Regions from separate parts of the Ruegeria sp. CDSA034 genome, predicted to be linked through region 2. Evidence: riboswitches for the same ligand, from Rfam matches in the RefSeq annotation. Region 2 holds a riboswitch; each other region holds the start of a gene.
The links. Region 2 has a riboswitch for cobalamin ahead of AC2FLJ_RS14060 (hypothetical protein). Riboswitches for the same ligand answer to the same signal wherever they lie in the genome.

Region 1: linked by a shared signal. The riboswitch ahead of AC2FLJ_RS22365 (metal ABC transporter ATP-binding protein) and the one ahead of AC2FLJ_RS14060 (hypothetical protein) in region 2 are both predicted to bind cobalamin.
Region 3: linked by a shared signal. The riboswitch ahead of AC2FLJ_RS07075 (DUF1636 family protein) and the one ahead of AC2FLJ_RS14060 (hypothetical protein) in region 2 are both predicted to bind cobalamin.
Region 4: linked by a shared signal. The riboswitch ahead of AC2FLJ_RS13360 (DUF1636 family protein) and the one ahead of AC2FLJ_RS14060 (hypothetical protein) in region 2 are both predicted to bind cobalamin.

What each region holds. Positions count from the first base shown of each region.
Region 1 is NZ_JBXWQH010000022.1:17,009-22,680, reverse strand. It holds gene AC2FLJ_RS22380 (hypothetical protein) at 1-196, shown strand, start outside; gene AC2FLJ_RS22375 (metal ABC transporter solute-binding protein, Zn/Mn family) at 279-1,178, opposite strand; gene AC2FLJ_RS22370 (metal ABC transporter permease) at 1,175-2,077, opposite strand; gene AC2FLJ_RS22365 (metal ABC transporter ATP-binding protein) at 2,070-2,828, opposite strand; cobalamin riboswitch at 3,058-3,268, opposite strand; gene AC2FLJ_RS22360 (DUF998 domain-containing protein) at 3,811-4,560, shown strand; gene AC2FLJ_RS22355 (bifunctional aspartate transaminase/aspartate 4-decarboxylase) at 5,010-5,672, shown strand, end outside.
Region 2 is NZ_JBXWQH010000008.1:48,064-53,735, reverse strand. It holds gene AC2FLJ_RS14070 (DNA polymerase III subunit gamma/tau) at 1-1,382, opposite strand, end outside; gene AC2FLJ_RS14065 (protein-tyrosine phosphatase family protein) at 1,540-2,037, shown strand; gene AC2FLJ_RS14060 (hypothetical protein) at 2,045-2,452, opposite strand; cobalamin riboswitch at 2,537-2,756, opposite strand; gene AC2FLJ_RS14055 (alpha/beta hydrolase family protein) at 2,901-3,758, shown strand; gene rsgA (ribosome small subunit-dependent GTPase A) at 3,767-4,795, opposite strand; RNA gene ffs (signal recognition particle sRNA small type) at 4,954-5,052, opposite strand; gene AC2FLJ_RS14040 (bifunctional 2',3'-cyclic-nucleotide 2'-phosphodiesterase/3'-nucleotidase) at 5,092-5,672, opposite strand, start outside.
Region 3 is NZ_JBXWQH010000003.1:64,172-69,843, forward strand. It holds gene cobN (cobaltochelatase subunit CobN) at 1-447, opposite strand, end outside; gene cobW (cobalamin biosynthesis protein CobW) at 451-1,506, opposite strand; gene AC2FLJ_RS07075 (DUF1636 family protein) at 1,503-1,892, opposite strand; cobalamin riboswitch at 1,977-2,186, opposite strand; tRNA gene AC2FLJ_RS07080 (tRNA-Cys) at 2,473-2,546, opposite strand; gene AC2FLJ_RS07085 (protein-L-isoaspartate O-methyltransferase family protein) at 2,774-3,427, shown strand; gene AC2FLJ_RS07090 (TolC family outer membrane protein) at 3,523-4,941, shown strand; gene AC2FLJ_RS07095 (hypothetical protein) at 5,016-5,672, shown strand, end outside.
Region 4 is NZ_JBXWQH010000007.1:92,898-98,569, forward strand. It holds gene AC2FLJ_RS13340 (ferredoxin-type protein NapF) at 1-391, opposite strand, end outside; gene AC2FLJ_RS13345 (FecCD family ABC transporter permease) at 493-1,506, opposite strand; gene AC2FLJ_RS13350 (ABC transporter substrate-binding protein) at 1,508-2,458, opposite strand; gene AC2FLJ_RS13355 (ABC transporter ATP-binding protein) at 2,469-3,254, opposite strand; gene AC2FLJ_RS13360 (DUF1636 family protein) at 3,251-3,607, opposite strand; cobalamin riboswitch at 3,709-3,914, opposite strand; gene AC2FLJ_RS13365 (bifunctional enoyl-CoA hydratase/phosphate acetyltransferase) at 4,108-5,502, shown strand; gene AC2FLJ_RS13370 (acetate/propionate family kinase) at 5,495-5,672, shown strand, end outside.

The sequences.
Region 1 (5,672 bases), on a different contig from region 2:
TATATGGACCCTGGACCCAACGCCCGCGGACCAGTTGGTCTATGATGCCTTTGCCTCGGGCGTCGTCGATCTTCTGCAAGTGTTGGATGACAACAAGACCATGATGTCACGGGACGTTTACGCAAGACTGTTCGCCTCGCTGTTGGATCTTTCCCGAACTTTGGGAGAATACGAAGATGGATGGAAGCCGGACTAGGGGACGATTACCAAGAACCCGCTGTTCCAATGCACGGTACGGGGGGTGGCGGTTCAGGCGCCGCCCCGTACCTAAAGACTAGTTAGCTTGCGGTTGCGTTCCCAAGCGCGTTCAACAGAGTGTTCAGATTGTGCTGGAACATCGCGAGATAGCTGGTGGCCGGACTACCGCGTTCCGACAAGGCGTCTGAGAAAAGCCGTCCACCAATCACGATACCGGTTTCATCCGAGATTTGCTGAATCAAAGTAGGGCTTGTGATGTTTTCAACAAACAGCGCCGCAGCACCATCCGCCTTCAGTTGATCAATCAGAACAGCAAGATCCTTGGCTGATGGCTCCGCCTCGGTATCGATGCCAACCGGCGCAAGGAAAGTCAGTCCGTAGGCGTCTGCCAGATAACCAAATGCGTCATGTGCAGTCACAACCGTGCGGCGATTGGCAGGCAGGCCTGCCAGCTTCGTCTTGGTTTCTGCATCCAGCGCCTCAAGCTGCGCAATATAGGCCGCAGCATTGGCAGCGATTTCTTCGGCGTGCTCGGGCATCGCCTCTGTCATCACGTCGGCCACATTGGTCACGTAAATCATGCCGTTCGACAGCGAGTTCCAAGCGTGGGGGTCGATTTTGCCCTCGACTGTGACAGGCGTGATACCATCGGTGGCAACGTGCACGGTTGCGTCAGTGCCCGATTCAGCGATCAGGGTATCGGACCATGTCTCAAAGCCCAGACCGTTGACAAAGATGATATCCGCCTGGGCAACGGCCTTCGCATCTGCAACCGAAGGCTGATACACATGCGCATCCGCATCCGGGCCCACGATTGTCGTAACTGTGGCCAGATCGCCCACGACCTCTTCGACCATGTCGCCGAGGATCGAAAAGCTGGCGACGATCTTGACGTTGTCTTCTGCCGCAACGGTCGGCAATGCAGCCAAAGCAAACGACACAGAGGCGATGCCGGCATAGAGTGACTTCACAAGAGTCATTGTGCTCTCTCTTCTTGTTGAATTTGGGCAATGGGGATGTCTTTGGAAACAGACGGTTTGCGCATCCGTCTGCCAAAACCAAGGGGACCGAAAATGGCCGAGAACAGAAAGAACCCACCGGCAACCAAAACGATCGCCGGGCCGGACGGCGTGTCCGGGAACAGGTAGGACAGGGTCAGGCCGATCCAGCAGCTGGACAAGGCAAATACAAAGCCCAGGACCAGTTGCCCGGTGATCGTACTGGCCCAATAGCGCCCAGCGGTCGCAGGCAGGATCATCAAGCCAACGGCCATCAACGTTCCCAGTGTTTTGAACGCGGCCAGCAGGTTCAGAACCAGCAGCAGCATAAAACCCTGATCAACCAGCCACGGCCGGCGCGTTTGAGTTTCGAAGAAAACCGGATCACAGGTGCTGACAATCAGCGGACGAAGCAGAACGGCGAATGCCAGCAATGTTACTGTCGCCACCCCGCCGACAAGGATCATCGACGCGTCGTCGATCCCAAGGATTGATCCAAACAGGAAGCTTTTTAGTGGAACCGCGGACCCTGCTGCAGACAGGATAAAGATACCCACCGCCAATGCGATCAGATAAAGCGAGGCAAGGCTGGCATCGCTGCGCAGGATTGTCCGGCGTGCAAGAAAGGCGGTCAAAATGGCGACGCCAACACCCGCGATAAGCCCTCCGACCAGCAGTGACATGACTGACAAGCCTGCCGTGACAAAGCCGATGACGATGCCTGGCGTAATCGCATGGGCCATGGCCTCACCAGCCAGCGATAGGCGACGCAGAACAAGAAATGCCCCCACCGGCGCGACCGAAGCCGACAAAACCGTGGTTGCCACAAAAGCGCGACGCATGAAGGCAAAGCTCCACATTTCGACGATCAGGTCATACATTGGCGTGCTCCGGTGTTGAATGGGTGCCACGGAACATCCAGGACGCCTGACTTTCCGAAAGGTATCCTTGTGCAACCAGCCGGTCTGGTGTCAGAACGTCATTCACCGGTCCGTGGGTCGCCTCTTGCCCGCCCAAAAGCAGCGCGTGGCTGCAATAATCCAGCACCGAGGAAAGATCGTGCACCACCAAAACCACCGCGCGCCCCTCATCGCGCCATCGGCGGATAATCGACAATAGATGTGCTTCGGTACTTTGGTCGACTGCGGCAAACGGTTCATCCAGCAGGATCAGCGGCGCGTCCTGCATGATAACCCGCGCGAACAGCGCGCGCTGCAATTGCCCACCTGATAGCATATGCAGAGGCCGGTCAGCGATATCCAGTACCCCGGCCTCATCCAGCGCGGCGGCCATCCGGTCGCGCGCGGCGGCGTCCAGCCCGGTACGATAACCAAACCCGCGCCATGCCCCCATCGCGGCAAGATCCCTCACACGGATGGGAAATCGGCGGTCGAACTCGGTCATCTGCGCCAGGTACCCGATGTCACGAGGACGCCCTTGCGGCCAAGTCAAACTGCCCGAAAGCGGATCCATCAAGCCCAGCAGCATCTTTACAAAAGTGCTCTTCCCCGACCCGTTTGCACCAAGAACGGCAAGGGTCGTTCCGGCCGCGATATCCATGGAGAGGCGGTGAAACAATGTCAGGTCGCGGTAGCCCAACGTCAGATCGCGGATTTGCAAAACGGCCGACATCAAATCACCGCGTAAATCGCGAGCCACAAGAGCGCCGACAGCGCCAGAGCCCCCGCGACCAGCGCCGGAACGCTGAATTCTGTCAGACACTTACCCCTTTGGGTGTCAGCTTTTTGCAATGACAACGGCAACGCCTCCTGTGTTTGGACAGGGGCAAAGCGAGCGCAAAGTCGTGCACGGTACGGACCGCTTGAAACATTGTCATCTCCCTCTGGGACACCCCGCCCAGGTTCATAAATTTCGGATGGCAGGTCTCCTGACTTGCGGGTCAAAGCTATCCCGATCCTTCCCAGGCTATTGCCCAGTGGACGATCTCGGGTCGCTCGCCGCCTACAGTTGCGGGGGCAGTCACGGAATTGGCCTTTTTACAGAACCGCACCGTATTCCCTTTTATCCCTGACCGCAAAATACAGTCGGGAACCATCGCGAGGACAAAATACGAATTGATTTGATTCGACAAGAGCGCAAACCTGTGAGGGATGGCTATTCGTTCCAGTCACCGGTCGACTACGGAGGACGCGGTAGACGTGAGGCAACGGTGGATACTACACGAGCCCCGCTTCTTGCAGCTTCAGACCCACGCCAACGGTCTTTTTGACTGAATTTATTCTGCCCGGACTTTTTTTGTCTGCAGTGGGATGATTTGGGTCTTTGACATCGCAGGTTATTCGCCTGACGGGGTGCCGATGTTAAGCGATTGATCTATTTGATCGATTGCCGTCTGAGCGGGGTGTTTTGGATAGTCTGACGCCGGTTGCGGCAAGGTGCAACCGCGGTTGTCGAACTAAGTTAAAGTGTTTGGTTTGAGGAAGAAGCGGATTTTCGCAAAACAGTAGCCAAACTTCCGATAAGCGGGACAAAGCTGACTAATGCCGCGATGGCGCAAAGGTCTGCTTTCGGAAGCGATCAGATGCACCTGAACGGAGGCTACTGATTTACCGGTGCCAGATTCTGGAAGTTGTGATCCCACTCTGTGATTGACATGGATGAGCGACGTGTTCTGATCGGCTTGCCAGACGGAAGGTGCCAACTCGTCAGGGCAATCGCTCTAAGAAGCGTGCGCGTCAACACAGGGGCAGAGCTTTTGCGGATAACTCTCTGGGGCAACTCACGATCAATAAGCCTTGTCGTTTTGCCCATTATTAGTGGACTTTGGTTGGCGATAGGCGTGGGCATCATAAGTGCACTGACCCCCAACTATTCGCATATCGACCAATTCATGAGCGCACTCGGGGCTGTAGGGGCCCCCTTGGCGACGTGGACCAACTATGCCGTCTTCATACCGACAGAGATTTGGCTTCTGGCGTTCCTCGCAAGACTAAACAGTTGCCTCCCAGGCAGCAGGACAAAACGAATCTCGATATTGCTTCTATCCGCTTACGCCATTCTTTTGATACTTGCCGCCTTTCTGCCTTGTGATGCGGGGTGTGATAGTCGAGGCAGCGACGAGAACATGACAAGCACGTTGGTCCATATTGCTCATATGGCAATTGCGGTGACGGCTTATCCGCTTGCGTTGATCGGTTTGCTGATCCTCAGCCTGACTGCCCCACCAAATTCGCTTCTGCGGCGCTTGGCGCCGCCAGCTACAATCGTCGGCTTCTGTTTGTTTATCACAATTTTCTTGATGCCAGTAACACAAGGCTTATTCCAACGCCTCCTCGAAGCATGGATCTACTTCCAATTTATATCGCTGGGACTATATGCTGCTTCAATTTTGCCTCAAAACTGACCTTCCTGCGGTGTGCAGCATTGGCCAAAGTGGGCTCAGAGCGATCGTTCTCTGCCCCCAATTTGGATGACAGCCATCAGCTCGAAGCGGTCATTCCTTACATCCTGCCTCGGAGATAGCAGTCGTTCCATCAAGGAACGGTGTTGGTAGAGCAGGCCACCTTCTGGACATTCGCTGTTTGCGCAGTTTTGGCGGCCACGAAAGGCAGCAATGCGCAGATGGTGAACCTTGCAAATTTTAGTGGGATGTCAGCACTGAGACCAAAGCGTCGGCGCAATTTCCATCACCCTGTCTGCCTTGCAAAATGGTTACAGCCAAGGCTTGAAATGAAGACTCGTAATTCTCGGTTTTACGCCGTTCCCATCAAATAGTGTTGTTTTCATTGACACATTGCCTTGCATGCGATCCGCTAAACTACGTCATCTGTTTTAACGCAAGGATTTGATGTCATGCCAGAATCACTCAACCTGCATAAATTTGAAAACCTAAGTCCTTTCCAAATCAAAGACGAACTTATTAAGTTGGCGCAAAAAGAGGCGCGGCAGATGGCTTTGCCATACCTCAATGCCGGTCGAGGGAACCCTAACTGGATCGCCACTAAAGCGCGGGAGGCGTTTTTCCTTTTAGGGCAGTTCGCTATGACAGAAGCTCAGCGCCATCGTAATGAGCCGCAGGTCGGTTTGGCCGGGATGCCGCAAGGGCCAGGCTGTTATGACCGGCTAAAAGCATATTGTTCCAAATCGGTTGAAGGAAACGGCCCTCCAGGTGCGGAAACTTTGGTGGCCGTAGTGGATTTTGCGATTGAGAAATTTGGTTTTACACCGGACGATTTCGTGCTCGAGTTGACCGACGGTATTGTTGGCGACCACTACCCGATGCCCGACCGGTGCATGGAGCACAACGAGGCGATTGTCCACGAATACGTTATGTGGGCGATGTGCGCGGGGCACCGTCCGGATGCGAAGTTCGATATCTACGCAGTTGAGGGTGGAACCGCTGCAATGTGTTATATTTTCAAGGCACTCAAGAACCAGCGATTGCTGAATGCCGGCGACACCATTGCGTTGGGCACACCGATTTTCACACCCTATCTGGAAATGCCGGTACTTGAA
Region 2 (5,672 bases):
AACAGTTTTACATCCCGGTTCGTGCGGATCAGTTCGACCACGTATTCGAAGGTTGGATAGTGTGCCAGCGCGGTCTGGACGTCCTGGGCAAGCGCTGCGGTGGGCGCCCCTGCAGGCCCGCGTTGCGCCGAGAGATGCGCAGAGGACGTCGCCTGTGCAGGTGCATGAGTTGGCACAGCCACACCACCGCCAGGTCCCCCGCTTGGTGGGGGTGGAGGCGCATCCTGTAGTCGTTTGATAAGCTCTTCGGGGCTTGGCAAATCGGCCACATGGGTCAGACGAATGATTGCCATTTCGGCGGCCATCATCGCGTTGGGTGCTGCAGAGACCTCCTCCAGCGCTTTCAGCAACATCTGCCACATGCGTGTCAACACCCGCATCTGCAGCGCCTCGGCCATCTGTTGACCCCGTGCGCGTTCATCCGGTGAAACGGTGGGGTCATCGGCGGCATCGGGCGTGATTTTGACCACGGAAACCCAATGGGTGATCTCGGCCAGATCGCGCAGAACAGCCAGCGGATCGGCCCCTTCGGCATACTGGCCGCTCAACTCAGTCAATGCCCCAGCCGCATCGCCACGCAGAATCATGTCCATCAGATCCAGAACGCGCCCGCGATCTGCAAGGCCCAACATTGCCCGAACCTGATCGGCGCTTGTTTCCCCTGCACCATGTGAGATCGCCTGATCCAACAGCGAGGTCGCATCGCGCGCAGATCCTTCGGCCGCGCGTGTGATCAAAGCCAGCGCGTCTTCTGCGATCTGTGCGTTTTCCGCTGCGGCGATTTTGTTGAGCAGACCGATCATGTCCTCAGGTTCGATCCGGCGCAGGTCGAACCGCTGACAGCGGGACAGTACGGTCACCGGCACCTTGCGAATTTCGGTCGTCGCAAAGATGAACTTCACATGCTCGGGCGGTTCCTCGAGCGTTTTGAGCAGCGCATTGAAGGCGCTGGTCGACAGCATGTGAACTTCGTCGATGATGTAAATCTTATAACGCGCACTGGCGGCACGATATCGGACACTGTCGATAATCTCGCGAATGTCGTTCACACCGGTCCGGCTGGCGGCGTCCATCTCCATCACGTCGACATGGCGTCCTTCCATGATGGCAACGCAATGCTCGCACTGACCACAAGGTTCGGTCGTTGGTTTGCCTTCACCATCGGGACCGATGCAGTTCATACCTTTGGCGATAATCCGGGCGGTGGTGGTTTTGCCGGTGCCGCGAATACCGGTCATGATAAAGGCCTGCGCGATCCGATCCGCTTCGAACGCGTTTTTCAGCGTGCGCACCATTGCGTCCTGTCCAACCAGATCTGCAAAGGTTTCAGGGCGGTACTTGCGGGCAAGAACCTGATAGGCGGGGCTGGGCGTTTCGGTCATGTCTGCTCTGTCAGATTCGTGTCAGAAATGCAGCGTAGAGACCCGGGCCGCCCGCGTCCACAGCAGGCTTTGTGGAATTTCGGTTTGGACCGCGTCTGTAAGCGGGATAAACCGGCTGTCAAAATTTGGTGGGCCGGTGGCAGTAGGAGTATAAGCTTTGGCAAAATTTGCAATCTACGCGCTGCCTGTTGGCTCAGGCACCATGGCGCTGTCCCCTTTGCCTGGCGGCGGCGGTGGGTATGTGGACGATTTGAGGGTGATACAGGACTGGAACCCCGATCTGGTGATTTCAATGACCACCGAGGCCGAGATGCAGCAGATCGGCGCAGGCGGTTTTGGTCGAGACGTTCAAAGCAGGTCCGCTACCTGGGTGCATCTTCCGGTCGAGGATTTTGGCACGCCGCCCCTGCCAATCGAAACTCTTTGGCCCCAAGCCAGCGCAGCCGCCCGGCAGGTTCTGTCCGACGGTGGACGCGTGCTGGTGCATTGCCGGGGCGGTTGTGGGCGGTCGGGGATGGTCGCGCTGAGGCTCATGGTGGAAAGCGGTGAAGATCCAAACCACGCGCTAAACCGGCTGCGCTTGGCCCGACCATGTGCGGTGGAAACGGATGAGCAGATGGCTTGGGCCATGAAACCGGCCCAGAGCGATCGGTGAACTAGGATCAGGCCGTGGCTTGTTGAACAACCTGATGCGATGGACGCGGTGCAAGGGACGATGCCTGAAGCATGGCGCAAGGCAAGGCCGCCAAAACACCAGCAGGCAGAGTGGAAAAGTCAGGGTTGAACATCATATCGGCGTATTCGTCCAACGTGTCGGCCGAGTCGCCCGTGTTTGCCCCGCAATAGACCCTGATCCGGGCCGGGCTGGCGCGAAACCGTGCGGTGCAACCCTCATCGCAATGGGTCAGTTCGCTGGAGCCGTCCACCTCAAATTCGCTGGTCGTCATTGGTTGTGCTGTTGCCATCGCCTCGGCCAATGACCGAGCCATTTGGGCCAATGCGGGGCAGGTTTTCCCCGTTTTCTGGCACAGGGTGGCGTTGAATTCGTGGGTCGTTGTCTTCCAGATCATAATGCGCCCTCCGCGCGGTGAGCGGGGGACGTGGAACAGGGAACTCAGCGTACTGAAGGCCTGCCCGGACACCCCGCCCGAGTTTCGGTTTTTACTTTGATGGCAGGTCTCCTGACTTGCGGGTCATTGCTTTGCCGACCTTCCCAGCCTTTCGGCCAGTGGTATTTCGGCATTGCTTACCGCTTACAGTTGCGGGGGCAGTCGCGGCCTTGGTCCGTTCCGGCTTTGCCGGGCTGGACCGCACCGAGTTCCCTTTTCATCCCGCCCCAATATAAGGACGAGAACCATCACCTCATCGCTAGCGGTTGTAGGTGGCTTGAGTCAAGCGGGCTGTTTTCCATCGTTCAAGTGGACGCTTGGTCACTTTGAAAATCTGTTGACTCTAGTCGCGCAAAAGCGCCGATATGCCATATGTGAACCGAATAGTTCAGATGCTTGCGAGGGCACCATGTTGGACAACACTCCGGTCGTTTTGACCGAAGACTTCACGTTTTCTGCCGGAGAGGCCGAACTGTCGGCACGGCTGTATATGCCTGCCTCGGCACCTGATGTGGCGGTTGTAGTCCATGCAGCCACAGGCGTACCGCGCGACTATTACCAGCATTTTGCGCGGTGGTTGGTGGAAGAACAGGGTATGGCCTGTCTGACCTATGACTATCGCGATTTTGGCCACTCTCTACACGGGCGCCTGCGCGATTCGCAGGCCACGATGGCTGACTGGGCGTTGATCGACATGCCCGCTGCTCGCGCTGAAATGCGACGCAGATTTCCCGCCGCCCAGCAGTGGAGCATTGGCCATTCGGTGGGTGGAATGCTGGGGCCAATTCAGCCCGATATTGAGCAGATCGACCGGATGATCTGTGTCTGTTCAGGTTTGGTGACGTTATCCGACCACCCCTGGCCGTATCGCGCACTGGCGACAATGTTCTGGTATGCCCACCCGCCATTGCTGGTTAAGGCATTGGGATACCTGCCGGGCAAGGCACTTGGGTTCGGCTCGGACCTTCCGGCACGTGTCTACTGGCAGTGGCGCAAATGGTGCACCGCTGCGCTGAGCTACGTGCCGGATATCGGCAAAAGCCTTCCAGACGCCCGTTGGGCTGCGTCGGAAACACCCGTTGATCTGTTCACAATGGACGATGATCAGGTGGTGCCGCCGAACGCGGTTTGGCGCTTGGCCGATCTTTACGGTCCCAAAGCCCGCCGGCATCAGTTGTCGCCGAAGGACTTTGGATTGGCCGAGGTTGGCCACATCGGCGCATTTGCGCGCCGAAATGCGGCCATATGGCCCCGGTTGATCGCCTGAGCCGGTACTTACAGCTTTTTGCGGGATTTCTTGTCCTGCTTCACCGATCGTACCATTTTACCAAAGGCCTTGTCGCGCGCGCGAGACTGCGCCACGGTTTCCGAGTTCCTTTCATCTTCGCGCCGCAGTTTTCGCCAACGCTCTAGCCGCTCTGTGTCAAGGGATCCGATGGAAATCGCATCCTGCACAGCGCATCCCGGCTCGGCCTGATGCTGACAATCGGAAAAGCGGCAGGTTTGGGCCAATTCCAGAATGTCGGAAAAGACCTCATCGACGCCATCTTGTGCATCCAGCAACCGCAAAGCCCGCATGCCGGGTGTATCGACCAACCAGCCTCCGTTCCGCATCGGATGCAACGCGCGGGCAGTTGTCGTGTGCCGCCCGCGCGCGTCGTTCTCGCGAATACCGGACGTTGCCTCATCCAGACCAGTCATGGCGTTGACCAATGTTGTCTTGCCGACACCGGATGAGCCAACCAATGCAGCGGTCTGTCCAGGAGGGCACCAGGACAGTACTTGCTGCACGTCCAGGGTATCCAAAGCATTGATTGCCAGTACGGTCAAAAACGGAGCCAGCGACTCGGCTGCTTTGGAGAAATTACTAGGATCGGTACAGGTATCGGCCTTGGTTAGTATGACGACCGGATAGCACCCGGCCTGATGTGCCAAAGCCAAATACCGTTCCAGCCGGGCCAGATTGAAGTCGGCATTGCAGGAACTGACGATGAACAGCACATCCACATTGGCGGCGATCAACTGGGCCTCGGCCCCAGTTCCGGCGGCGCGGCGTTTCAAAAGGCTGCGGCGCTCCAGCAGGTGTTGAACCCGGTTTTGATCATCCGCCAATACCCAGTCGCCGACGGCAAAGTCGCCCGTCGGCTGGTTTAGGGTGAGCAGCGGTGCTTCACCGTTGATGTTTGCACCGATCAGACGATCACGGTGAACGGCTGTGATGCGAAAGGGAGCGCATGTAGGATTGGCCGCATGTTGGGCGGCAAAGTGTGAGGACCATCCCAGGTCCGAAAGTGTAAAAGACATTGTTCTGCCTGTGTTCAGGTACAGCTATCCGTCTGGATGGCGGTCGCGCATCCAGCGGTAATGTGTTCAGGCAGGTGTGAGGGTCGGCCTCAGAAACGCTCTGCCCAAAGGGTTTTTGCTACAATCATAAAAGCCCTCCTGCGGCTAACGATTCAAGTAAGTGAGAGGTTGGACATCGACCCAAGCGGGGCTCGTTGTGGCTGCTTCCTTCCGGACCTGACCAGGTTGGCGAGGCGCTCGCCCGCGCCAACCTCTCGAAAATCGATATAGGGAAGACACGCAGAAATGACAACCCGTCACAGTGAGAGTTGAATGCGCAAAAACCCTTCGGCATCCGTTCCAGCCAGCGTTGGGCTGAACTCTGCGATGTCTGCGAGGTGACGTTGTGCCTGTTGGCCGGTCTTCAACAGGACAGAGGATCCCGGCATGGGCGCAAAACGGAATGGGCAGGGGCCCTGTTCCAGCGATTCAGCGGGCATTGCACCGGTCAGGTAATCCTTTAGCGCGTGTTGGATCGGCAAAGCCGGAACGTTGATGATTTCGGCGTCCCGTATGATCGGAAAATGCCCGCCGCCGCTGGCCCGATAATTGTTCAGTGCAACGACAAAGCGTTGTTCGGCCGTCACCGCGTGGCCTTGGAAACGAAGATCTGAGATGCGCTGGTATGCCGGATTTACCAGTCGCCCTTCCGCATCGAACCGAGGCGGAACGCTCAGGTCGATCACGTAGCTTAGCCCGAACAGAACATCGAAATTGTGTCCGGCTCGATCAGGATTGACCAATTCAGTTTGCACGCCGGGTTTCACCTGATTGAATACGCCCGCAGACATTTCAAGCCAATCTCTGATTTGCTCTCCTGTCACCGCGACCGAACGAA
Region 3 (5,672 bases), on a different contig from region 2:
ACCGCCGGTGTCGCACAGATGCGCAAGCCGCCGCAGGGTCGAGACGGGCAAGGTGGAGTAGTCATCCAGACGCGTGTCCTCGCGCCCGTCGGCGGGTAGGACGGCCAGCGCGATGCCCTTGGCCTGTGCCAGCGCCAGAACTTGCTGCAATCCGTAGGACCAGTAAGGGACACCGCCGATCAGGCGGATCAGAATGCCCTTGGCGCCCTCGAGCGTTTGCTCGACATATGTGTCGACCGACAGCGGGTGTTTCAACGCTGTCAGATTGGCCAGCCGCATCGTCGGCATCCGCCCTTCGGCACCACCACCGCGATGCCATCCTGCCGCGAAAGCGCCAAGGTCGCTGTCCGAAAAGGACAGCACCACCAGATCCGCCGGGCTCTGGCCCAGATCGGTTGGGGTTTCGGTCTCTTCTAACCCGTGGCTTTCGCGGAAGACGACGTGCATGGCTTACTCGGCGGCCTCGGTCACACCCACGAGGATATCGCGGATGGCGGCCTCTTTGATGTCGTCATGCTCGGCAATGACCACCAGACGCGAGCGGCGCTCTTCGCCGGGCTCCCACGGGCGGTCGTACTGATGACGCACGCGGGCACCAACGGCCTGCACCAGCAGACGCATGGGTTTGCCCTGAACGGCGGCATAGCCTTTGACTCGCAGGATGTTCAGCTCATTGGCCAGACGTTCGATATTGGCCACCAGTGCAGTGGGGTCGGTCTGTTCGGGCAGGTCGACGATGATGCTTTCGAAATCGTCATGTTCGTGATCGTCATGGCCGTCATGGTGGCTGGGACGGGCGTCCATGTCATCCTCGGCCGCGGCTTCCAGCCCAAGTACGACGCGCACGTCCACGGCACCTTCGGCGACTTCGACGACGGGCAGGGGACGCGGGGTCTCGGCCGCGATGATCTCTTTGGCTTTGGCCACACCTTCGGGGCCGGCCAGATCGGGTTTTGTCAGCAGGATGATGTCGGCGCACGAGATCTGGTCCTCAAACACCTCGGACAGAGGCGTTTCGTGGTCGATCGAGTCATCGGCCAGGCGCTGGGCGTCCACGGCTTCGACGTTAGGGGCGAAACGACCTGCAGCGACGGCCTCGGCATCGGCCAAAGCGATCACGCCATCGACGGTGATTTTCGAGCGGATATCGGGCCAGTCGAAGGCTTTTAGCAGCGGTTTGGGCAGGGCGAGGCCGGATGTTTCGATCAGGATGTGATCGGGGCGCGGCTCCAGCGCCATCAGTGCCTCGATGGTTGGGATGAAATCATCGGCCACGGTGCAGCAGATGCAGCCATTGGCAAGTTCCATGATGTTTTCTGCCGGGCAATCCGGAATGGCGCAGGATTTCAGGATATCGCCATCCACACCCACATCGCCAAACTCGTTGACGATAACGGCCAGGCGCTTGCCCTGCGGGTTCTGCATCAGGTGTTTGACAAGCGTGGTTTTGCCCGAGCCCAGAAAGCCGGTGATCACAGTGACGGGGAGTTTTTCAAGGTTGCTCATTTCAGGGCTCCAATCGGGGGAATGCGGGCCGCACAGTTTTTGCGGAAATGTTCGGGGCGTTCGCGCCATTTCACCAGACCGTCTTCAGCGGCCAGATACTTGGTGACGCCTTCAACGATGGTCTTGACATGGTCGGTCTCGTCGAGGTTTTCATAAACGAAGGTCCATCGGGACGGGCCGCCTCGCAAAACGATCGAGCATCCCTGATCACAGTTCGACAGACACTCTACCGGTTTCAAGTCGACGCCGTCAGGCAAGCCAGCCTGTTCAAGTGCTTTATGCAGCAAAGTGCCGGGTCGCTGGGCGTCATCTTCGATAGGTAACCCACGGCGGCATGTCGTGCAGACCAGCAACTCGACTGGTGCGGTCTCGGTCACGTCTCTCATCCCCCTCATCCTTTATACGGGGGACGGGGTTTCATGCGGGCCACGCGTCTGCACATGGACCCGACACCGGAACACCCCGCCCGGTTTCAACTTCGGGTGCTGGCAGGTCTCCCGGCTTGCGGATGTCAGAGCGTTTGCCCTGTCGGATGTCCCGCCTTCCCGGCCTATTGGGCCAGTGGCTTTGGGCACCCTCTCCGGTCACGGTCGCGGGGGCGGCTGTACTTGGCGATGACATCGCTGGCACATTCCCTTTTCATCCATCCGAGGATGGACACCAACGCATGCGACATGCGGCACGGGCAGGGGGCTTGTCAAGCACGACTGGGGTTTGAAAACCCGCTACGTCAGAAAAGCGACTTGCCGAAGTCAGTCAGCGGCATCCGATGCGATCCGATCACGCAGCGAGGCGCAATTCAGCCCGGCCGTCGCAGATGATTCAGCACTTCTCGGTTTGGCAATCAAGTAGTGCGGTTGTGTAAATGGAATCGCTGGACCCGCAATCGCAACATGCATCTGATACTGACCTTTAGGCGTCCGAAATTGCGAAAGCAGCGCAGAAAGCTAAATGCTTGAAATTAAATGGAGGCGAGTACCGGAATCGAACCGGTGTACACGGATTTGCAATCCGCTGCGTCACCACTCCGCCAACTCGCCTTTTCAAGTAAAATCAAATACTTGCCGTGGTGTGACCGGCGTTTTAGCAGCTTTCTACAGGAGCGTCCAGAGGGGGGAGCGCAAATTTCAGGGCCGGGTGCCAACTTAGTCTTTGGTTGCGACGTTGTATCTTGTGAATATTGGAAAGTTTCCGTGTCTGGGCCGTTGCTGGTTTTTCAAGGATGTGGCAGAACTCAATCACCCAAGGGAGCAAGATGAGCGATCCAATGACAGATTTCGCAGCCCGCCGCCGGACGATGGTCGATACGCAGATACGTCCTTCTGATGTCACGAAGTTTCCCATCATAGACGCGATGCTGACCGTCAAGCGCGAGAATTTCGTGCCGGATGCACAGCGCGAGGCGGCTTATGTCGAGGGATTGATCGAACTGGGTGACGGGCGCTGCATGTTGGAGCCGCGGACCCTGGCTAAGATGCTGGACATATTGAACATCTCCAACGACGAGTCGGTTTTGGATATTGCTCCGGCCTTGGGGTATTCGACCGCTGTTGCCGCGCGCATGGCACAGCTGGTTGTTGCCGTAGAGGAAGATGAAAATCTGGCGGCCGAATCTCAGTCTATCCTGATGGAGGCGGAGGCAGACAATGCGATTGTCCATGTCGGCCCTCTTGAACAAGGTGCCCCCGAACATGGGCCCTATGACGTGATTATGGTCCAGGGTGGTGTGGAACAGGTTCCGGATGCGTTGATCGCGCAACTTAAGGACCATGGGCGAATTGCGTGCCTTTTTGTCCAAGGTGCACTGGGGATCGTCCGTATCGGCCATAAATCTGGGGATCGGGTGACCTGGCGGGACGCGTTTAATGCCAATGCACCGATTTTGCAGGCATTTTCCACGAACCGTGTATTTTCGCTATAGTTTTATGGCGGATTGTTCTGCCGCCTTGATTAGTTGAACACAAACGCGCAAACTGTCGGCAGAGCAGCGTAATTTTGATTTGAGAGGATTTCGTTATGAGTTCTATGGCGGGAGGAAAGCTGGTCAAGGCGCTGGCGCTGACTGCGGGGGTCGCACTTAGCTTTGTACCGGGACGGGCCGTTTGGGCCGACAATATTACTGACGCATTCATTGGCGCGTACAATACCAGCGGGTTGCTGGAACAGAACCGCGCATTGTTGCGTGCGGCGGACGAAGACGTGGCAATTGCATTGTCAGCGCTTCGACCGATCATCAACTGGACGGTCGCGATTAGCAGCAACTATAACCGTCGCAACGTCAGCGATGTGGTGACAAGAACCGACCCGAACAACTTCTTTACGGGGCTGACCCTCAGCCAACTGCTCTACGATGGTGGGGCCGCTGTTCTGGGCAAGCAATCGGCGCAAGAAACGGTGCTGTCGACCAGGCAGACCCTTGTTGATATCGAACAGCAGGTTTTGTTCCGCGGTGCCAATGCGTATCTCGAAGTGCTGCTGCAGGAAGAAACCGTACAGATCCGCCTGAACAACGTCGATGTATCGGCAGAGGAACTGCGCGCATCGCAGGACCGGTTTGATGTTGGCGAAGTCACGCGTACGGACGTTGCGCTGTCACAAGCCCAGCTTGCAAGCTCGCAAGCTGATCTGGCCGTTGCACGCGGTAACCTCGACACGGCGCGGGCGGAATACGTGAATGCCGTTGGCAAATCGCCCGGACGCACAGCTGGTCAACCGAGCCTGCCAAATCTGCCAAGCTCGGAACCGCAGGCCGTCAGCCTGGCGCAGCGAAACCACCCCGCCATTCTTTCGGCACAGCATCAGGTGCGTGCCTTCGACCTGATCGTTGCGCAACAGCGCGCCAACCTGGGTCCGAATGTCAGCCTGAACGCCGACGCCGGTATCACTGAGACCTATGACAACGATGACAATATCGAAGACGGCAGTGTTTCGCTGAACTTCAGTCAGCCGATTTACGCTGGTGGCCGTTTGGCCGCAAGCGTGCGCCGCGCCATGGCTACACGGGATGCATCGCGCGCCAACCTGTTGAATGTGCAGAAAGATATCACTCAGGGTGTGACAGATGCCTACGCCCGTTTCCAAGCCGCGTCAGCAAGTTTGCGGGCGTCGACCGAACGGGTGCGGGCATCGCAGGTGGCATTTGATGGTATCCGCGAAGAAGCTACTTTGGGTGCCCGGACCACGCTGGATGTACTGAACGCACAGCAGGATTTGCTGGACGCGCAACTGGCCGAGGTTGCATCGCGGATCGAGCGATCGCGGGCCGCATACCAGTTAGTGCAGGCACAGGGCCTGTTGACCGCCGAACGTTTGGGACTGGCCGTGCAGATCTATGATCCGACGCTGTACTATAACCTGGTCAAGAAAGCGCCGGCTCAGGTCAGCAGACAAAGCAAGGACCTGGATCGCGTTCTCAAAGCGTTGCGTCGCGACTAAGGGCCAATACTATCTGTTGTGACGACCGGTTTGTTTGGCTACACTCAATCCTGAGGATAGAGCGGTAGAGAACAATGACGGAAAAAGTCGTGAACGGCAGAGTAGAGGACGTGCTGTCCTCGATCAAACGGCTAGTCGGTGAAAGAGGTGAGCAAACCTCGGAGTCGGCGCCTTCAATCGCCCGCAAGCCCGGGCGATTGGTACTTACCGATGCATTGCGAGTCGGCGGAACGTCCAGCATTCAGGACGGCCCGGAGAATGAAACAGAGGTCAAAGCAGGCTACACGGCTGACGCGTCGGTCAAGCCGATGCTTCTGCGCGCGTGCGACATCGTTAATCGTGAAGACCCCGCCAACAAAGAACAGGCCGCGCCAGAGCCGCCCAAAAACCCGACTAACAGTCTGAGCGCAAAGATCGAAGCCCTAGAAGCGGCGATTGCACGCACTGAGGACCAGTGGGAGCCGGATGGCGACAGCGAAGACGAGTACTCCGGTACTCCGGCGAAGGCCCTTGAATTCAGCGCGCGCAAAGAATTTACGGATACCGAGGGAAAGAAAGCCGAACCCACTCAGGCAAAGGCCAAAGAAGCTGTCGCGACGACCAAGGCAACTTTCGTTCGCGACCCCGAGGTGATCACCGCACCACCTGTTCACCCAGTCGAAGCAGCAGCGGAAGATTCAGCGATAGCTGGTATTAGCGAAGACGCATTGCGCAAAATGATCGCTGAGGTT
Region 4 (5,672 bases), on a different contig from region 2:
GACAGATGCGGCAACTGACGCCGTTCATAGATAGGCAGGTGTCAGTTTTAAGCGCTGCGCGCCATGGCCAGTCTGGCAAACGGTCAATCATTAACGCTTCGGTTGGGCAAATCCGGGCGCAGTCGCTGCAGAAGGTGCAGGGAGTGTCAGTGGGCTGGAACCGGGGGTATCCATCTGTCCCGATGACGATTGCATCTTCGGGGCAAGTATCTGCGCAATCACCACATTTGCTGCATGTTTCAACAAAGCACAGCTCAACCGAGCCCGGAGGTCTGGCGATATTGCCGTCCTCTGGTCTAATCCTGGCGCTTAGAAACGCGCGTCGGCTGGTCATTTGTTGCATTGCATGCGACCTGGCTACACTCGATTCCTGTAATCGAGTGTATCGCATACCGTGATCTGTGGGGGCCTTTTTTGATTTAGGTCATTTGGCCTGTTAAATATTAGTCATTTAGGAAACTTTAATTTTTTTGCCGAAGCGACCCTTTGAGATCATCTGCGAGGGCGCGCGGTTCGGATTAGTAGAAGAAAAACAAAAACCGATCCCAGCGATGTCGTGACAATCCCAACAGGCAGCTCTTGCGGGGCAAGCAACAGACGGCTCAGGATATCCGAGCCTGTAAGCAAAGCTGCTCCGACAATGGCGGCGGTAGGCACGAGCTGGCTGTGCAAAGGCCCCGCGATACCGCGTGCGATGTGGGGAACCATCAAGCCGACAAAACCGATCACACCCGCGACGGACACAAATACAGCGGTTGCAAGAGCTGCGACGAAGAACATTCGGAACCGTAAGCCTTGAACGGGCACACCCAGGGTGGCGGCCGTCAAATCACCAGTCAGCAGTGCATCAAGCCAGCGGCTACGGTACATTGCATAGGCGAGGATCAATGCTAAACCTGCGCAGACCAGCGGGAATGTCTCCCACCGGGCAAGACCCAAACCCCCAAGCATCCAGAAGATAACAGAATGCGCCGCACGGCTGTCGCCCGCGAAAATCAGATAATTTGTAATAGCGGAAAACAAAAACGAAACCGCAAGCCCCGCGAGGATCAGTTTTTCGGGCGCGCTTGTGCGCAGCCCATGAACCAAAGCCAGTACAATGCCTGATGCGACAAGCCCTCCGAAAAACGCGGCCAGTGGCAGGGTCCAAAAGCCCAGCACATCTCCGGTTACGGTAATGACAAAGACAGCCCCCGCTGCAGCGCCAGAGGACAGGCCGAACAGAAACGGGTCCGCCAGATCGTTGCGTGTGGTGGTTTGCAGGACAACGCCGACGATGCCCAGCCCGGCACCGATCACGGCGGCAAACAGTGCGCGTGGTAAGCGCAAGTCAAACACGATGCGGTGGAGCGGAGACATTTCTCCTTCCACCATTCCCGTGCCCAACAAGACACCGGCCAGTGCGTCAGAGGCCGGAATGGATGTGGTCCCGTAGACCGTCGAGGTCAGCAAAAGGGCGGCCAATACAGCCGCCCCCAGCAAGAGTGTAAGGCCAAGTCGGCCCATATCAGTTCAGGCCCGGGTGCATGGCTTTGGCCATTTTCGAAATTGCTTCGATATTTGCCGGTCCGGGTGTCAGTTCCTCGTAGCGCAGACCAATCCAGCGTTCGTTCTTGACCGCGTCCGTCTGTGACATCACGGGATGGTCCTGCAGGAACTTGAACGTATCCGCGGCGCCATTTCCGGTCTGATAATCAAGTAAAACCAAGAATTCCGGGTTCGAAGCGGCGACAGCCTCCCACGAAGAACGACCCCAGCTGGTGTCCATGTCATGGGTGACGTTCTCGCCGCCAGCGGCAGCAATCATCGCGTCGGGAATGGCAAACTTACCAGCCGTAAACGGGGCATCGGCGGGGCCGTCCAGCAAGAAAACGCGGGGTTTCGGCAGGTCGGCTGTCTGTGTCTCAATCGCGGACAGTTCCTCTTTCCAGCCGGAAACCAGCTCTTCCGCCTTGTCTTCAACGTGCATGACTTTGCCCAAGCGAAGGACGTCAGTGAACAGTAGGTCCATACTGGCTTCGGGGCGATCCTTATCCAGGTGTACGCAGCTTTCGGTCAGGATCATCGTTTTGATGCCAAACGGCGCAAGCGTGTCCGGGGTCACGTCACCGCCCGGCTTCATGCCATAGTACCAGCCCGCAAAGAAAAGGTCGGGTTCGACAGCGACCAGATTTTCAACCGTCGGATACTTAGGCGCAAGTTCCGGGATGTCGCCGCGCAGGGTGTCAAACTCGGGGCTGGTTTTGTACCAGCCGGTGATGCCCGTCAGGCCCACGATCTTGTCCTGCAAACCCAGCGCAAAGGCCATGTCGGTCATGTTCATGTCGTGCACGACCAGCCGCTCGGGCTGAGTTTCAAACACCATCGGCTCGCCGCAATTGTCGACGGTGATCTCGTGCGCTGTTGCGGCACTTGCAATGCCGCTGATCAGTGCTGCGCACCAGAGAGTTTTGTTCATGTTGTTTTTCCTAGTTTGAGGTAGTGGTTCTTCGGATATCCAGTGCCGGGATCATGCGGCCTTCGTGCTGAAAGCTAAGAAAATCGACACCAAACGTTTCACGGACCCTTTCGGGTGTCAGCACTTCGTGCACCGGGCCGAAACCGGTCAGGCGCGTGGATTTCATCAACGCGACATGGGTCGCGAATTCCGGGATCATGACCAGATCATGGACGATCATGACCACCGTAATGCCCAGCTCGGCGACCAGCGACAGCATGCGTCCCTTGGCGTCCGGATCCAGATGGTTCGTCGGCTCATCCAAAAACAGCAACGACGGGTTCTGCGCCAGCGCCCTTGCGATATGAGCACGCTGGCGTTCCCCGCCGGATAACACGGCCATCCGCTTGTCGGCGAGGGCGACGAGTCCGGTCAGTTTCAGGATTCGGTCCAATTCCAAGGCGTGTTCAGCGGCAGACCGATCGGCAAGGATCGGGATTTGCCCAAGGGCCACATAATCGCGCAGAAACAAACGCCCGTCCGGCGATTCCTGCTGACTGACTACGGCGATCATTCGGGCGCGGTCCATCGCCGAAAGCTGCCGAAGACTGCGCCCCTTTACCAAAACGTCCCCCAGCACAATCTCTTCACCGCCGCACAAAAGATTCAGCAACGTTGTCTTGCCCGCACCGTTTGGGCCCGCAATTGCCAGAGTTGCCCCTTCATTCAGTTCGAAATTGACGTTTTGCAGCAGTACGTCGCCGTTCAGGGCGTAAAATTCCAGCCCGCGCGCCTCAAGGAAAGCTCCGCAGGTCATGCGCTTGTCTCCACTTTTAGCCGCGGCAGGCGCGCCAGAGTCTTTTCAAGAAGGGCAGGCGGGCGCTGCGTTGCGTTGGTCCACCCATCCGCGATGCGATGGTATTGATGTGCAAATTCGGCCAAAGCATCCACGTCCTCAGCCGATTGGATGTCACCGAAAAGGTACTGCGCTTTGTCTAATGCCTGAAACCCGACGGTTGTGGGACGACCGCAACCGGCCATACAGGAAACGCTTTGGATGTCAAAACTGGATGGAAGCTTGTTTGCAAGCGCAGCGCGCAATGAATCCGCCCGGTCAGAACCCTCGCAGGTCTCGCAAATCAGAAGGAAATGATCAGGACTGATCGACATGGCCCACTCCGCCTGTTGCCAAGCGCGGACAGAAGGTACCAATCATGCCATCACGTCTTAGACGTGTCATAAAGCCTCCTTCCAGGACGCCCCGCCCCGGGTTGGTTGAACATCGGATGGTAGGTCTCCTGACTTGCGGGTCGTGGCTTGGCCATCCTTCCCGACCCATTTGGGGTCAGTGGGTATTTGGCGTCGCTCACCGCTTACAGTTGCGGGGGCAGTCACGGACTTGGCGCTTGTTGGCTACCTCACCGTATTCCCTTTTCATCCCTTGGCGAACCACAGGGAACCATCGCGGTGATGCTTGCCCGAGTTCCGATTTTGGGTCAAGCGATAATACTCAGCGCCCCACGCACAGAGGTCATTTGTCATTTGCCAACGATCTGACTACGCTGCGTCGCAGAAATGTAGGGGCAAAGGTGGATATGTTCTGGTTCCGGGGGGCCGCACATCCAATGTTTGAAACGACGAACACGCATTCAAAAACAAAGCCGGACGAGATGAAAATTCAAGAAAACAGAACCTATTCTCAATTGAAAGTAGGCGACAAGGCGCAGGTCACCCGATTGTGCACCGTGGACGACTTGTACGCGTTTGCCTCGGCTTCGGGTGACCACAACCCGCTGAATCTGGCGGCCTATGACGGAGATGGAGATGGACACCCCGAGGCTGTCGCGCCCGCCTTGTGGCCCGCGGGTCTGGTGGCTGCAGTCATTGGAAACATCTTACCGGGGGCCGGTACGCAAACACGTCGGGCGGACCTGAGTTTTCATGCTCCGGTTATGGCGGGCGAAGAACTGACCGCCTTTGTGGCTGTTACCGAAAAGCGTGAAGACGGCGACCTGACCTGTTCCGCCGAGGTGCGCCGGGTCGGGGATAACGCATTGATCCTGAGCGGTACCGTACAGGTCACGCCACCGTCGCGGCATTTGACCTTCGACTCGGTCGAGGTGCCGGGACTGATCGTTCAGCGTCACCGGCATTTCGACGCTTTGTTGGAAAGGGTACGTCCTTTGGACCCGATGCCCACAGCGATCGTCGCCCCGGAAGAGCCGAATTCGCTAGGCGGGGCATTACTCGCGTTGGAAAACGGCATCATTACTCCGATTTTGGTTGGCGATCCGGACAAAATCACCGCCGCTGCCGCCCAGCTTGGGGCCGATTTGTCCGGAGCTGAAATCATTGAAGCGCGAGACCACGAAGTGGCTGCCCAACGCGCGGTCGGGCTTGTCGTTGAAGGTAAGGCCCGGATGCTGATGAAGGGTCATTTGCACACGGATGTCTTGTTACGCGCCGTTCTTCGCCGCGAAAACGGCCTGAGGACCGGGCGACGCTTGTCGCATGTGTTCGTTATGGATGTGCCGGGCATGTCCCGGCCCATCATGGTTACTGATGCGGCGGTGAATATCGCTCCGGATCTCGAAACCAAGGCCGACATTGTTCAGAATGCCATCCATCTTGCGCATTCTATTGGCATCGAGATGCCCAAGGTTGGTGTCTTATCAGCGGTTGAAACCATCAACCCGCATTTACCGTCGTCTGTCGATGCCGCGCTGTTGTCGAAAATGGCCGAGCGTGGGCAGATCACCGGCGGGCTGGTCGATGGTCCTTTGGCCATGGACAACGCGGTTGATCTGAACGCGGCGCGGACAAAAGGCATCACCTCACCAGTCGCGGGGGTCGCAGACATTCTGGTTGTTCCGAATATCGAAGCCGGCAACATGGTAGCCAAACAGCTGACATATATCTCTCATGCCGAGGCTGCCGGCGTTGTGATAGGTGCTGCGGCACCGATTATCCTGACATCTCGGGCAGATGATGATGCTTCGCGGCTGGCGTCTTGTGCTGTCGCGGCGCTGCATGCAATTGCTAATGAAAGCAAAATCCATGGCTGAACATGTTTTGGCGCTGAATGCCGGGTCGTCCTCGTTGAAATTCGCGCTTTACGAACTGGTCGAGGACCGACGTCCCAGTATGCGCTGGCGCGGTCAGATCGAGCGGTTGGGGGATGCACCGCGCTTGTTGGCCCAATCAGCAGGGGGGCGGTCTGTCGACCGTCAGTTGT